2 regions of the Exiguobacterium sp. GL_137 genome follow, and region 2 is predicted to be linked to the other one. Evidence: predicted binding sites of a transcription regulator. Region 2 holds the regulator's gene; the other holds the start of a gene.
The links. Region 2 encodes LexA, which represses DNA repair genes until DNA is damaged. Its sites were predicted from a motif close to CGAACATATGTTCG; they were not measured.
Positions count from the first base shown of each region.

Region 1 (7,573 bases), 820 kb from region 2:
ATTCATTAACGGGACACTCGTAAAACGGTGGTTACAGAAGGAACCGGCCTTTGATCCGCGGCGTGGTCTGCGTTTTGAGAGTCTGATTCTCGGTTGTATCTTTTTTGCGACAGCGACCCTGAGTAATCTGGAACCGCCGGATCTGAACACTCTTGGAGCAGTCAAGCCGATTCTTTGGTCGAACATCGTTCTTCTCTTAACAGGTGGTGGAAGTATCGGACTGTTGCTGTTGACCTATCAAAAACGCCTGCCGTTCCTGCTCGGCAGTCTGTTCAGTCTTCTTGGCGTCAGTCTCATCTATATCGGATTGTTATATACGCTTTAGCACAGTCACCTTCGGAATCCGGAAATGGTGGCTTTGTTGCGTCCGGAGAAGTGACAGAGCGATCATTTTAAAAATTAAAAGATAGTTTTTCTGAAGAAAATATCCGTGCCTGATTTTCGGCGACATGCAGGAGTGGAAACTCGGTATACTGAGGAAAAGAAGGGGAGGGACACGTGATGAATACCTTACCGGAAACGGATTATTATGAAGCGCTCGTCCGTCGTGATGCCTCGTACGAGGGGACATTTTTTGTCGGGGTCAAGACGACGGGAATTTTTTGCCGGCCAACTTGTCCGGCACGGAAACCGAAGCAACAGAACTGCGAATTTTTTGAGACGGCGAAAGAGGCATTACTCGCCTCGTACCGGCCGTGTTTACGCTGTAAACCGCTCGCTTACCCGGGGGACAGTGACGTCATCAGCCGCTTGGTTGCGGCCGTCGAAGACAATCCTGAGAAACGGTTCAAAGATGCCGACTTCCGGGAACTGGGACTTGATGCCTCGACCGCCCGGCGGCAGTTTAAGAAACGGTTCGGGATGACGTTCGTTGAATATGCCCGTTCCCGCCGGATGGGACTGGCGATGAAGGAAATCCGCAAAGGACAACCGGTCATCGAAGCCCAGTTGGCGAGTGGTTATGAATCAAGCAGCGGCTTCCGCGATGCCTTTGCCCGTATTCTAGGGGCAACTCCTAAACGGTGGAGCGGAGCATATCTGCAGGCAAAATGGCTCGACACGCCGCTCGGACCGATGCTGGCGATTGCCGACGAACAAGGACTGCACTTACTCGAGTTTGTCGATCGTCGGGGACTCGAACGTGAAGTGGAACGATTGCGGCTGGCAGCCCGTGCTGTAATCGTTCCCGGTGAAGCGCCAATCTTCGAGCAGGTAACAGTTCAACTGGAAGCATACTTTGCCGGCGAACGTAACCGGTTCGACCTTCCGCTTGTTTTGTACGGGACGCCGTTTCAGAGACAGGTCTGGGAACAGTTGCAACAGATTCCTGCGGGTGAGACGATTTCCTATCAGGAACTTGCCGTCCGCGTCGGGAATCCGGCTGCGGTCCGTGCTGTCGCCCGGGCAAACGGCGCCAATCAACTGGCGATTTTGATTCCCTGTCACCGGGTGATTCGTCTGACCGGAGATCTCGGTGGATATGCCGGCGGCTTGGCACGAAAAGCGGCCTTATTAAAATTAGAACGGACGAAGAGAGGATTGAATCACGTATGAGTTTGATTAAAGATGTGTTTACGGATGACTGGCTGAACCGGTTGGGGAAAGCGGTGCAGGCACCGGACTTTAAAGACGTCGTTCAACAAGGGGACTGGGAGGAGCTGGCGTTTAAACAACGGGTCCGCCGGATTGCGACTGAGCTTAACCGTTATTTACCGGCTGACTTTGAGCAGGCGGCGACGCACCTCGAAACGATTGCCCTGGAGTTTCCGGGGTTGCCGGGCATCGTTTTTCCGGACTATATCGAAGTCTATGCGCCGGGTGACGCCTGGGACCGGGCAATGTTAGCACTGGAACGGTTGACCCGGCACTCGACATCGGAATTCGCTGTCCGCCGTTTTCTGCTGGCGGATCAAAAACGATTTTTAGAGGTCGCGACGCAATGGAGTCAATCGAATGACGAGCACATCCGGCGCTTGGCGTCAGAAGGAACCCGTCCGCGTTTACCGTGGGGGCAGATGATTCCATCGCTGATTGCGGATCCGCGACCGGTCTTGCCGATTCTCGATGCACTGCTCGAAGACGATGCGTTATATGTCCGGAAAAGTGTTGCCAATCACTTGAATGATATCGCGAAGACTCATCCGGAACTCGTCATTGAACGATTGGAGCGGCTTGGAACGCATCCGCATACGGACTGGATTTTACGCCACGCTTCACGAACTCTGTTGAAACAAGGCCACCGGGATGTCTTAAAAGCCTTTGGACTCGTTACGCGGGGAACTGTGACGGTCGACGAACTGACTGTCACACCGACACTGGCAATTGGCGGAGAACTGGCTTTTTCCTTTCACGTGACGACGACCGAACCGCAAGTGCTGCGGATTGAATATGTGATCGACTACGTCAAAAAATGGGGGACGAGTCAAAAAGTCTTCCGGATCAGCGCACGGCAGGTGACGGGACGGGAGACGTTTGCGAAACGGCAGTCGTTCCGGAACTTGACGACGCGCGTTCATTATCCGGGAACACATCAATTAACGATTTTGATTAACGGAGAAGCCTATGCGACGACGGAGTTTGATGTCACGAAGGAGGAAACAACATGAACGGTCGCCATCCGGACTTTACGACATCCCGGTTATCGATTACAGCTACGGATACTGCCGACGGATGTATCTGGGTACTGAAGAAAAGAGAGAACGAACAGGTTGCTCTGATTCAATTAACCGGTCAGCAACTCAGCTATGAGGCAATTGATCCGACCGATCGAGCGGGGTACATCGAAGAAGCGTTGACGGTCATCGTCGCGTATCTGGCGCGGACGCTGTTGTTGCCGTTCGTGACCGGACGGGATGGAGAAGCGGAGGTATGGCTCCAAAATGAATTTTATGCGGACGGACCGGTTTTTCGGCGTGACTTGACGCATTAGAAGTGGGGAAAATCATTAAACAAAGTGAGCCAAGAATCATCTTTCCTCCACTCGCTTTTCTCAGGCGGAACGCAAACCGTGGTCGTCCCCTGACGACCGGGTCTCGCCTGTTCCTGACGGAAGCACGCTTCCTTTTCCTGTAGAAGTCGAGTGGAGTCGACGATTCTTTTGAATAGGCAATAATAAAACCGTCTCTTCAGAAAACGTACTTCTGAAGAGACGCTTTTTCGTGTCCGGATTACGGTTCTGAGATGCCGTTTGCGAGCAACAATAAAAAGGTGATGACGGATAACGACAGTAAAAAAGCAATGTTCGCTAAGATGCTAAACCATTTGACGTAGCTGTTCTCCGATCTAAGCCCAAGCATCAGTGAAACGATGTATCCGATTCCGACCAGGAGGTTGAGTCCGATCGGTACCCACAGGCTGAGATTCGGGAAAAACCGTCCACTCAGCAGGTAGGAAGTCAGCATATTGAACAGAAGCAAACCAAGCGTCAAGAAAACCGGCAAATACGTCTGCTTGGACTGGGTCATTGTTCGACCAAACGTGTCGACCAGTTGAAGTGTCGGCAAATGGCGTCGGCACTATCGGCGGCTGATCGTCCCTCGGTATCGAGCCTTAAGTAATTCGGATACGGCAACTCTCCCGGGAGTGAGTGCGTCCGGTATTGTTCAGCTGTTTCGAGCAAGTTCGCTTCCGACGCGGCAATATCCCGTTTCGTAAACTTATGTAGTAAGCGGTTTTCCGTCTGATTCCGGGCAAGACGGGTCGACAGGGCAGCTTCAAGTTCAATGATGAAGACTTCGGCACCGGCTTCTTCAAACAGTTGAACGGTCTTTTCGATGAATTCGATACCTCCGCCTTCGACGCCGAACAGGCACAAAAATGTAAAGATCACCCCTTCGAGATCACTGACGGCCATCTCTTTAAACATCTCCCGCCGGATCAAGTCCTTCAGCTTATGGTGCGCCGGCTTCGTAAAGTCAAAGTACGGATGCAACAGATCAATCGTCTGATGGTTATGGAATAATTTCATGCTCGTTTTTTGTTCGAGTTCCTGACCAATCGTCATCTTGCCGACGGCTTGCGGACCAAGTAACATCACAAACTTCATCCCTGACACCTCTTCCTTTTTTTGTTAATACTAGCACAGAAATCCGGAGTGTTCCTATTAGAACGTTTGTTCGTAAAATGATATAATGGCAATAGGAAATGTTGCTGTTTTTTCGACCGAATGGAGGTCATTGATTATATGGAACACTGGAAGATGGTAGACGGTTATGAAGGGATGTATCAAGTTTCAACAGCGGGGAATGTCCGCTCGCTCGACCGGATCATCGAGACGAGTCGTGGTGTTAAACAACGGCGACATGGCGTTGTCTTGCGACCGCGGATCAATCAGGAAGGCTACCGGAAAGTGACGTTGTACAAACAAGGACGGGGAGAACGGTTTTATGTTGCCGAGCTTGTCGCCAAGGCGTTTCTCGATTCCGAGGCCGTGCACGACCGGATTATCCGGGCGGACGGTGATCGTCTAAACGATCAGATCGATAATCTGACCGTCAAACCGTCTGTGAGTCAAGCGTATGCGTCGCTCCTCGACGAGTTCGACTTGTTATTGACGCAACATATCGAATTGTCGCCGCGGCAGATTCGGGACATCCGCTACCGCTATCAAGCAGGACAGTCGATTCGCCGGTTAGCGATGGCGTATCAGGTGACGGAAAACCGGATCCGTAACATCATCGATAAGAAGGAAGCCCAGTATATTAGTTAAACAAAAAACAAACCCTGTGCTTTTGGCACGGGGTCTGTTTATCTTTACTGGGACGGACCGACAATCGTCCTGTTAAGAGACTCAATTTGTTCACCGATGATGTGACCGTGCTGTTTCAGTTCCTGTTGCCGGGTACTGTTGGCCTGAATATTTGCTTCGAGTGATTGGCTGTAGTGGGTCAGCTCAAGCAGAATCGTTTCAATCAGTTGAAAGTGTTGCCGAATCTGCGGCTGTACCGAATAGACGAGCGTACGGTCCGTCTCGACCTGGACGAGCGCGGCTTCAATCTGTTGGGCATGATCAAGGACGGAAGCAATCCGTCGGGTGCTCTGTTCAAGCTGTTCGTGTGTCGTCTCGATTTGGGTCGTCATCTGGACAACATCTTGTTCGATCTGCCCGATGCTGGCCGTCAAATCCCGGTTCGCCTGGTTGATGTGATCGATACTTCGTTTGATGTCGAGCGCAAGTGACTCGACTTCCTTGGCGACGATGACGAAACCGCGCCCTTCTTCGCCTGCTCGTGTTGCTTCGATTAGGGCGTTGAGCGATAAGCGGCGTGTCGCTTCCGCCACCTGTTGGATGTAGCGGATCGAGGCATGCATTTGTTGATTGCGTTCGGTCGCTTCTTCCAGTGACTGTGACGTGTTGACAGACAGGGTCCGTAATAACGTTGTATCCTGTTGCAAGGAGTCGAGGATTCGATGACTCGTCGTCGCTTCGTCATTAAAGGAGCTGACCCGTTGATGGCTCGTTTGGATCGACTCGTCCATCGTCGCGAGTGCTTCAATCGAGGTCGTCAACAGTTGCCCGGATTCCGTGATGATTTGTTCCATCTGCGTCGACTGGTCCGTCAACGACGTCGCCACTTGATGGACGTCAACGATAGATTCATCAATCGATGCGAGTTGGGACGAAAAACCGGGTTGAGTTGCCTCCAGTCGTTCGCTCGCAATTGCGATTTCTTGCGTCAAGTTCCCGACTTGCTGCATCAGTTGGTTGTATTGGTGCGTCAATTGCTGTAATTCAAACGTCGTCGTTTTGATGCTGATCGGTTGATAGGTCCGCCGTGCATAGGCTTCTTCAATCTTTAAGGACAAGACCGACAGCGGAGCCAGTTGTTTTTTGATGCGGGCCCGGATCAACAGACTGACGAAACAGAGGACAATGATTCCGAGCACACCGAGTTTCAAGGCCAGTGCCTTAGCGGGTGCGACCAACCGTTCCTGATCGACCGATAAGAACAGGACATCATTCAATTCCGGAATCGACATGGCGAGAACGAACCGGTCGTTACTCGTAAACATCATGACGCGTGCTTTCTTCAATTGTTGCGTCACGTCTTTTTTTTGTTGTGCCGTCAACGCCAACGGTTGAATAGCTACGTTTTTAGTTGCGAGCGACTGAATCGCCGCATCGTACTCGTCCCTTGCCATATCGGCGAGCTGTTGATTTTTTAATCGTTTGATGGCGCGTGTCCGTTCCTGTTCGTCTTCCGGATACGCCAAGTAGATGGAGCGGATATTGGCATCAAGCATCGTCATTTCGCGTTCAAACCGTTCGCTGACGGACTTCGTCGACGCGCGGTAGAGTTCTTCAACGCTTAAAGCACTGATCAGTAACAGTCCCGCCGCGACGATCGGGATCAGCCAGTTGTTTAATTGTTGGGCCAAGAGTCTTTTTTTCTGTGTAGGTTGCTTCATTTGTTTTATCGCCTCCATGCTTCCTATCGGAAAGGAATGAGGCATAATTTATGAAGGCAACGTAGCGTTCTTGTAAAGGTTCAGCGCACAAAAAAGGACATCCGAGGATGTCCACTGTCAGCTGGCATGCGGCAGGTAAGTCGAGACGAAACTGGTCGTCATCTGCATGAGCTGTTGTGTTTCTTCTTTTGGTTCTGACGTGACATAAATAATCAGGGCAGCGGCGACGGCGACAAAAATGATAATGACAAGAATGACGAAGAACGGCATCTTGCTTTTCTTTTTTTCCTCTTTCATATCCATGATGCGATTACCCCCTTATGAAGTAGAAACGGTCTCTTTGAACTGATTCCCTGATGAAAAAAATGGAAACCTGTTAAGCTACTTGAAACAGGTAAGAAACAGTCCGATAAAGAACTATAACGTATAAGGAATTTGTTTTACGTAAGGAGCGTACAGCATGTTGAGTCAGTTTAATCAGTTTCTGTTAAATTTTTCGTTATTGATCACCTCACTGTTATTTGCCTTTTTACCATTACGGCACGTCAAACGCATTTCACCGGCTTCACCGGTCAAGCTTCGTATTTTGGTCGGATTCATTGCCGGATTTATCAGTGTATTGCTTGTCCTCAACAGCATTACGTATGATGGCGCCAAAATTGATTTACGGCTTGTCGCGCTTGTCACGGCGTTTTATTACGGGGGGTGGGTCAGTGGCGGCATTACGACGCTAGCGATTATTGGCGCCCGGTTTGCCGTCACGCCGCCGGGGGCTTACGAAGGGTTGCTCCTGACCGGTTTAATTTGTATCGCTTTACTTATCACGGCAAGTATTTACCGTCGATTTGCGTCGCATACACTCAAAGATTATTTAGTCTTGATCGGTATTGGGATTGGCTACAGTTTACCTGCTCTTTATCTATTAACGGAGACGTTTAACCGGTTTCTTGAAATCGCCTTGGTCTACATCATTTTCATGTTATTGGGCGGCTACGTCACGTATCGTTTCCTGCAGGAACTACGGAAACATTTCCAGTTCGTTCAGATGCAACAGGAACTTGCTTTGACGGATGGACTGACAAATCTTGCCAACCGGCGGAAACTGGATGAGACACTGTCTCACTATGACAAACATGGATTTGCGTTTTCCGTTCTGATTGTCGAC
Region 1 covers NZ_CM174406.1:299,208-306,780, forward strand. Annotated here, with positions in the region: gene AC3IRK_RS01665 (copper resistance D family protein) at 1-325, shown strand, start outside; gene AC3IRK_RS01670 (bifunctional transcriptional activator/DNA repair enzyme AdaA) at 499-1,554, shown strand; gene AC3IRK_RS01675 (DNA alkylation repair protein) at 1,551-2,606, shown strand; gene AC3IRK_RS01680 (hypothetical protein) at 2,603-2,929, shown strand; gene AC3IRK_RS01685 (hypothetical protein) at 3,168-3,503, opposite strand; gene AC3IRK_RS01690 (DEAD/DEAH box helicase family protein) at 3,461-4,045, opposite strand; gene AC3IRK_RS01695 (NUMOD4 domain-containing protein) at 4,184-4,708, shown strand; gene AC3IRK_RS01700 (methyl-accepting chemotaxis protein) at 4,753-6,408, opposite strand; gene AC3IRK_RS01705 (hypothetical protein) at 6,526-6,711, opposite strand; gene AC3IRK_RS01710 (GGDEF domain-containing protein) at 6,869-7,573, shown strand, end outside.
Region 1: AC3IRK_RS01695 (NUMOD4 domain-containing protein) is a predicted target of LexA. The motif match lies at 4,105-4,118, and genes of this name have one in related genera.

Region 2 (7,573 bases):
TCGAAGTCGAGACGGTCATCGTCCAGGATGATATCGCCATCAAAAAAGAAGAAGACCGCCGCGGAGTCGCTGGCACGATTTTTGTCCACAAGATTGCCGGAGCTGCGGCAGCAGAGGGCAAATCACTTGCTGAAGTCAAAGCAGTCGCTGAGAAAGTCATTGCCGGCGTCCGGTCAATCGGAATGGCGTTGTCCCCATGTTATATGCCGGAGAGCGGTAAACCCGGTTTTGATTTGCACGAGGATGAAATGGAAATCGGAATTGGGATTCACGGTGAAAAGGGTCTGGAGCGGAAACCGATTGCCTCCGTCGAAGCCATCGTGACGGAATTACTCGATCGATTGACAGCGGAAGTAACCGATAAAAAAGTAGCGGTCATGGTCAACGGAATGGGCGGAACGCCTGAATCGGAATTGTACATCACCTATAAATATGTCGCGGAACAATTGCAGGCAAAAGGATACGAGATTGTTCGTCCGTTCGTCGGCAACTATATGACATCACTCGAAATGCACGGTTTCTCAATTACGCTGCTTCCGGTTGACGATGAACTGGTCGGCTACTTGGATGCAAAAACGAACGCAATCGGATTCTAATTAAAAGAGGGTGAGATAGATGAAGTTATCGACTGAAGAATTCCGCAAAGCATTGCTTAAAGCGGCTGCCGATCTCGAACACCATAAAGATGAATTGACGGATCTTGACCGGGAAATCGGTGACGGCGACCACGGCATCAATATGTCGCGCGGTTTCCAGGCTGTACAAAAAGAACTTGAGGCGCAAGAAGAGTATGAAGATCTAGGTGTCTTATCAAAACAAGTCGGAATGACCTTGATTAAAACCGTTGGAGGTGCATCCGGTCCGCTCTACGGTACGGCATTCGTTAAATTTGCCGGAGCGTTTAAAGGGAAAAGAGAAGTTGAAGGGGCGGAACTGGCAGCGGCGTTTAAAGAAGCGACGGATGGGATTAAAATGCGCGGGAAATCAGAGTTTGGACAAAAAACGATGGTCGATATTTGGACACCGTTTTACGAAGCACTGGAACAAGAGAGTGATTTGAACGCAGCACTCGATCAAGCATTGGCAGATACAAAAGAGCGTGTGGCGACAAAAGGACGGGCTTCTTATTTTGGGGATGCAACGGTCGGTGTCCAGGATCCCGGTGCGTTATCAAGCTCACTGTTATTACGTTCGATTGTGGAGGTCTTGTCATGATTAATTTGATTTTAGTCTCCCATAGTGAAAAGCTTGCGACCGGACTAAAGGAACTATTGGCTGAAATGGCTCCGGATACACCCGTGTTACTCGCAGCTGGGCTTGCGGACGGCAGTATCGGGACCGATGCGTCCCGAATTGAAGAGACGATGAATGAGTTGAACGATGACGGCTTAATTTTGACCGACATCGGATCGGCGACGATGAACGCGGAACTGGCCTTAGAATTATACAGTGGGGACCGGAACGTTCAGTTCGTCGAAGCACCGCTGGTAGAGGGCGCTTTTTTGGCAGCGGTCTTAAGTGGTCAATCAAAAACGCTGGATGATATCGTAACAGGCGTCAAAGCAGAATTTTCGTAAAACAGGTAATCCGACTAACAGGTTCGTTTCCGAAGAGGAAGCGAACCTGTTTTTTTAGGGAAAACAAAAAAACTGGTATTCCGCGAGGGAATACCAGTAAAGAAATCAGGCGTTGACTTCTTTTTTGTTCGGTTTAAACGCCATTGTCGCTTCGACCGCTTTTTGCCATCCGGCATAACGCTGTTCGCGATCGTCTTCTTTCATTTCTGGTTTGAACTGACGGTTGAGTTTCCATTGTTTTTTGATTTCAGCTTTGTCTTTCCAGTAACCGACTGCGAGACCAGCAAGATATGCAGCACCGAGAGCTGTTGTCTCATTGATTTCCGGACGGTCAACCGGTACACCTAAGATATCCGACTGGAACTGCATCAAGAAGTCATTCGAAACCGCACCACCATCAACACGCAACGTTTTTAGTTCGATGCCTGAATCTTTTTCCATTGCCGTCAAGACATCACGTGTCTGATAAGCAAGGGATTCGAGAGTCGCGCGGACGAAATGTTCTTTCTCCGTTCCGCGTGTTAAGCCGAAGATCGCGCCACGAACGTCACTATCCCAGTACGGGGCACCGAGTCCGACGAAGGCAGGAACGACGTAAACGCCTTCTGTCGAATCGACTTTTAACGCATAACCTTCTGAATCCTTCGCGTTTTTCAACATCCGTAAGCCGTCACGCAACCACTGAATCGCGGATCCGGCAACGAAGATTGATCCTTCGAGTGCATATTCGACTTTTCCGTCGACACCCCAGGCGATTGTCGTCAGTAGACCGTGGTCAGACGAAACGGCTTTTTCACCAGTGTTCATGAGCATGAAGCAACCTGTACCATACGTGTTCTTTCCTTCACCCGGTTCGAAACATGTTTGACCGAAGAGAGCAGCTTGCTGGTCACCGGCAATTCCGGCAATCGGAATTTCGAAGCCGAAGAAGTGATACGGAACGGTATTGTCATACACTTCACTTGATTGACGGACTTCCGGTAACATTGATTTTGGAACTGTCAGGATTTCAAGCAACTCATCATCCCATTTTTGTTCGTAAATGTTGTACATCAATGTCCGGGAAGCGTTTGTATAGTCTGTGATATGCGTTTTTCCACCAGACAGCTTCCAAACGAGCCATGTGTCGATTGTTCCGAATAGAAGTTCTCCGTTTTCTGCCTGTTCCCGTGCCCCTTCGACGTTATCCAAAATCCACTTCACTTTTGTCCCTGAGAAGTAGGCGTCAATCAGAAGACCTGTTTTATCACGGAATGTTTGGTTCAGACCCTGTGCATTCAGCTCATCACAGATACCGGATGTTTGACGGGATTGCCAGACAAGCGCGTGATAGACAGGTTTACCTGTTTCTTTGTTCCAGACGACCGTCGTCTCACGTTGGTTCGTAATTCCGATACTTGCGATTTGGCTCGGTTTGATATCAGCCGTTCCGAGAGCATCCGCCATGACAGCGAGGATTGATCCCCAAATTTCATTGGCATCATGCTCGACCCAGCCCGGTTGCGGGAAGTATTGTTTGAATTCACGTTGCGCAGAGTTCACGATTTGACCATCGTGGTCAAAAATAATGGCGCGTGAGCTTGTTGTTCCTTGGTCGAGTGCTAAGATGTACTTGTTTTCCATGCTGAAATCCCCCTTGAGATGTAGGTGTCAAACAAAATCAGTTTTGCAGCAGTTGATACAGCAAGACGGCTACTCCACCACCGATGATCGGACCAACGATTGGAATCCACGAGTAACCCCAGTCAGATGAACCTTTTCCTTTAATCGGTAAGATAGCGTGTGCAATCCGCGGACCAAGGTCACGGGCCGGGTTGATGGCATATCCTGTTGTACCACCGAGCGAGAGACCGATGACGACGACAAGAAGACCGACGATGAATGGTTTCAGTCCGTCACCAAATGTTGTCAGACCAAATGACAGGATTCCGAATACCAAGACAAACGTCCCGATGATTTCTGAAATCAGGTTTGACGGTGTATGGCGAATCGCCGGACCTGTTGCGAACACACCCAGTTTTGCTGCTTGATCATCAGTCGCTTCAAAGTGTTTCATATAATGAAGCCAAACGAGTACTGCACCGATGAATGCTCCGATTAATTGACCGGCGATATAGACAGGTACGTCTGCCCACGGTAAATCGGAATTCATGGCAAGCGCCAATGTCAATGCAGGATTGAGATGTGCACCACTCGAGGCAGCAATGTATGCTCCCGTCATGACGGCGAGACCCCAAGCGAATGTAATGACAATCCAGCCGCCGTTCTCAGATTTCGTCTTTCTCAAGACAACCCCTGCAACGACTCCGTCGCCGAGCAAAATCAGAATCATTGTTCCAATCAGCTCACTTGTAAAGTTACTCATGCAAAAACCCTCCCTTTGGATTAAAGCAAATAATGGCCTTTCCATTTAAACCTACATCTAATTGAGAACGTTTTCAATACAATTAATTCAAATCTTTGATTAAAATTTCCTTAATTTATGTTTAAAAAAATGAATAATGGATACTAAAAAAATCCTTCGTTCATTTTTACAATGAACGAAGGATTTTCAACGACGCTTTTTCCGCTTCTTTTTTGTTCGAAAGAAGCTGCTGGAGTGATCAAGGACAATATGTATCGTACTGGCAACCATGACGCCGATGATGAAAGCAGGCATGGACGCGAACCAGGAATCGACCGTACTCGATTCAATGATTTTCAGGTACAGCGCCAAAAATAAAAGCGGAATCAGAAAAGCGGCGCTGTACATCAGGCGAATGAGATCGCCGATGATCAAACCGTGCGACCAGATGGAGCGGTGGGGCATGATTTTGACATAAGGCATCCAAAAGACCCGTAAAGGACCGTGCCGGTAGTAAGGTTCGGACTTCAAGTCGAGGTCTGGTGAAAGCCAAAGGGTGCCGACGGCGATGCCGACAGCGGTTGGAAGCCAATCCGTCTGCTGGGTTGCGACCGAATACGCAACATAGCCGGTTAAAGCAACGGTATTGACTGTATCGTGTACATTTCCAGAAGGCATAAAAAAAGACCAGCTGTGCTGGTCCCTCGCTTAGTGGATCGTCCGATATACGCCGATGACCTTGCCAAGAATCGAGACGTTATCGAAATACATCGGGTCCATCGAATCATTTTCTGGTTGGAGACGTACTTGTTGATCTTCTAAGAAGAACCGTTTGACGGTCGCTTCGCTATCTTCGGTCATAGCAACGACGATTTCACCATTCTCTGCTGTGTTTTGCTGACGAACGATGACCCGGTCACCGTCTAGAATACCTGCGTTGATCATCGACTCACCATCAATCGTCAACATAAAGACATTTTCGTTCCCGACGTAATGGGCAGGAAGCGGGAAATGTTCTTCAATGTTTTCGATGGCCGTGATTGGAAAACCGGCCGTTACTTTCCCGATGACGGGAATATGAACGATGGCTTCGTGATTTTCATCAGTTTTATCAAGCAATATCTCAATCGCACGTGGCTTAGTTGGGTCACGGCGAATCAGTCCGCGTTTTTCTAGACGATCCAAATGACCGTGTACCGTTGAGCTTGAAGCAAGACCAACAGCCTCACCGATTTCACGAACTGAAGGGGGATACCCTTTCAGTTTTACTTGAGCAACGATGTAGTCAAGGATTTCTTGTTGTCGTTTCGACATTTTCCGCATATGAATTGCCACCTCTTTCCGGATTGGTTTTTTGAAGGTTATAGGAATACATGTTTCTAAAATCACTATAACATAGAACAAATGAGCGTACAAACAATTGTTCGACATTTTGTGTTGACCGAACACCGGTTCTTGGTTTAAGATGAGTTATGCGAACAATTGTTCCGAGAACATCTATTCTAAAAACATTTTTAACTGGAGGGATTTATCATGATGCATACGATTCGTACCCATGCCTTTTCCATTGTTTTTTATACGCTCAGCCTGGCTTTCATTCTTTTCCTTTTAACACCTCGACCGGACGAGAAGGTCGAGCAACTCTTGACGGCTTCTGTCACAGTCGATCAAAACGCGACCGTCGAACAGGTCGCCGAAGTCTATAATGACGGATCGATGACAGATCAGGAATATGTCGAGTGGTTGATCGAGAATAATGAACTGAAGACGACTCATGTCATTTCGAAAAACAAAATCGTTGTACCAATCGCGCAACAATGACAAACTGTAAAGGTTGTCAAAGAACGAACAGGGGTGTGAAGTACAGTGAAAGTAGTAATCTACTGTCGCGTCTCGACGGAAAAAGAAGCACAGGACAGCTCGCTTGAGCGGCAAAGATCGGAACTGTCGGGACTCGCTGCAACAAAAGGATTTGAAGTCGTGGAGATCATCACGGAAAAGGAAAGTGGTTATGACGTTGATCGGGAAGGGATGTTATCCGTTCTCGATTACGTCACACGTCAAGCCGTGGATGCCGTTCTCGTGACGGATGATACGCGGATCGGACGCGGGAATGCCAAAATCGCCATTTTACATACGTTCCAAAAACATCAGGTTCAACTGATGACGATGGAATCGGATGGCGAGTATAAACTGGCAGACGCCGAAGCGATGGTTCTTGAAATTGTATCGCTCGTCGAAGAGTATCAACGGAAACTGCATAATGCGAAAATTGCCCGCGGGATGCGACGGGCTGTCGAAAATGGATTTCGTCCCGAGCAGAACCTCAACCGTCAAGGTGAAAATGCCGGTCGGAGCCGAAAGGAAGTCCCGATTGAAGAAATCGTCCGGTTACGTGAGTTAGGACTGACATTCGCCGACATCGCGGTGACATTAAGAGGGATGGGACACGACATTTCGAAAGCGACCGTCAACCGGCGTTATCTGGAATATAAAGAAGTAGTCAGTACGTACGAATAAGGAAGTAAGTTTGATGCCTCAGCGGCGCATCAAACTTGCTTTTTTTTTCGTGTCTTTTACAGTAAGGTTACTATTGAAAGCTCAACTTTGAGTCAACAGAAAGAGGGATATCATGTTATCACAAGAACAACTGGACCGGATTAACGAATTAGCCAATAAATCAAAAGTCGAACCGCTGACTGATGCAGAAACAGCGGAACAAAAAGAATTACGGACTGCCTATCTGGAAGCATTCCGTGGTTCGTTCAAAAATCAGATGATGGGCATCAAAATCGTCGATGAAGAAGGAACCGACGTAACACCTGAAAAACTGAAGCAAGCACAGGAAGAAGAACGGAACAAACAATAATGACAAAAGCTATGTCACTCATTGGGATGAGTGGCGTAGCTTTTTTTGGTGAAACGTTCGTAATATGTATCACGAAAGTGCCAAGAAAACGGCAATAGAGAGCGCATTCATTTCAATGTGACATACTATTTAGAAAAGTTGTATCACATTTGTGGGTATGCTAAAATGAGGAGGAATTTGTGAAAAAGAGAGAGGATGATTGTTTTGACGAACATGACAACAGTAGAATTATTAGCAGTAAATACGATTCGTACCTTATCAATTGATGCAGTACAAAAAGCGAACTCGGGTCACCCGGGAATGCCGATGGGTGCAGCACCGATGGCATTTACATTATGGGCGGATCATATGAACCATAACCCTAAAAATCCAGAATGGTTCAACCGTGACCGTTTTGTACTTTCAGCAGGACACGGTTCAATGCTTCTCTACTCACTCCTCCATTTATCAGGTTATGATCTCGCGATGGATGACTTGAAGTCATTCCGTCAATGGAACTCAAAAACACCGGGTCACCCGGAATACCGTCACACAGCAGGTGTCGATGCGACGACTGGTCCACTCGGACAAGGCATTGCGATGGCTGTCGGTATGGCGATGGCAGAACGTCACTTGGAAGCAAAATACAACCGTGACGAGTTAAACGTCGTCGATCACTTCACATACGGGATTTGCGGAGACGGTGACTTAATGGAAGGTGTTTCGGCAGAAGCGGCATCACTTGCAGGACATTTAGGTCTTGGCAAATTGGTTGTTCTGTATGATTCAAACGATATCTCGCTC
Region 2 covers NZ_CM174406.1:1,119,989-1,127,561, forward strand. Annotated here, with positions in the region: gene dhaK (dihydroxyacetone kinase subunit DhaK) at 1-596, shown strand, start outside; gene dhaL (dihydroxyacetone kinase subunit DhaL) at 616-1,215, shown strand; gene dhaM (dihydroxyacetone kinase phosphoryl donor subunit DhaM) at 1,212-1,577, shown strand; gene glpK (glycerol kinase GlpK) at 1,683-3,200, opposite strand; gene AC3IRK_RS05770 (MIP/aquaporin family protein) at 3,238-3,942, opposite strand; gene AC3IRK_RS05775 (metal-binding protein) at 4,129-4,599, opposite strand; gene lexA (transcriptional repressor LexA) at 4,630-5,244, opposite strand; gene yneA (cell division suppressor protein YneA) at 5,455-5,742, shown strand; gene AC3IRK_RS05790 (YneB family resolvase-like protein) at 5,788-6,441, shown strand; gene AC3IRK_RS05795 (DUF896 domain-containing protein) at 6,554-6,790, shown strand; gene tkt (transketolase) at 6,986-7,573, shown strand, end outside.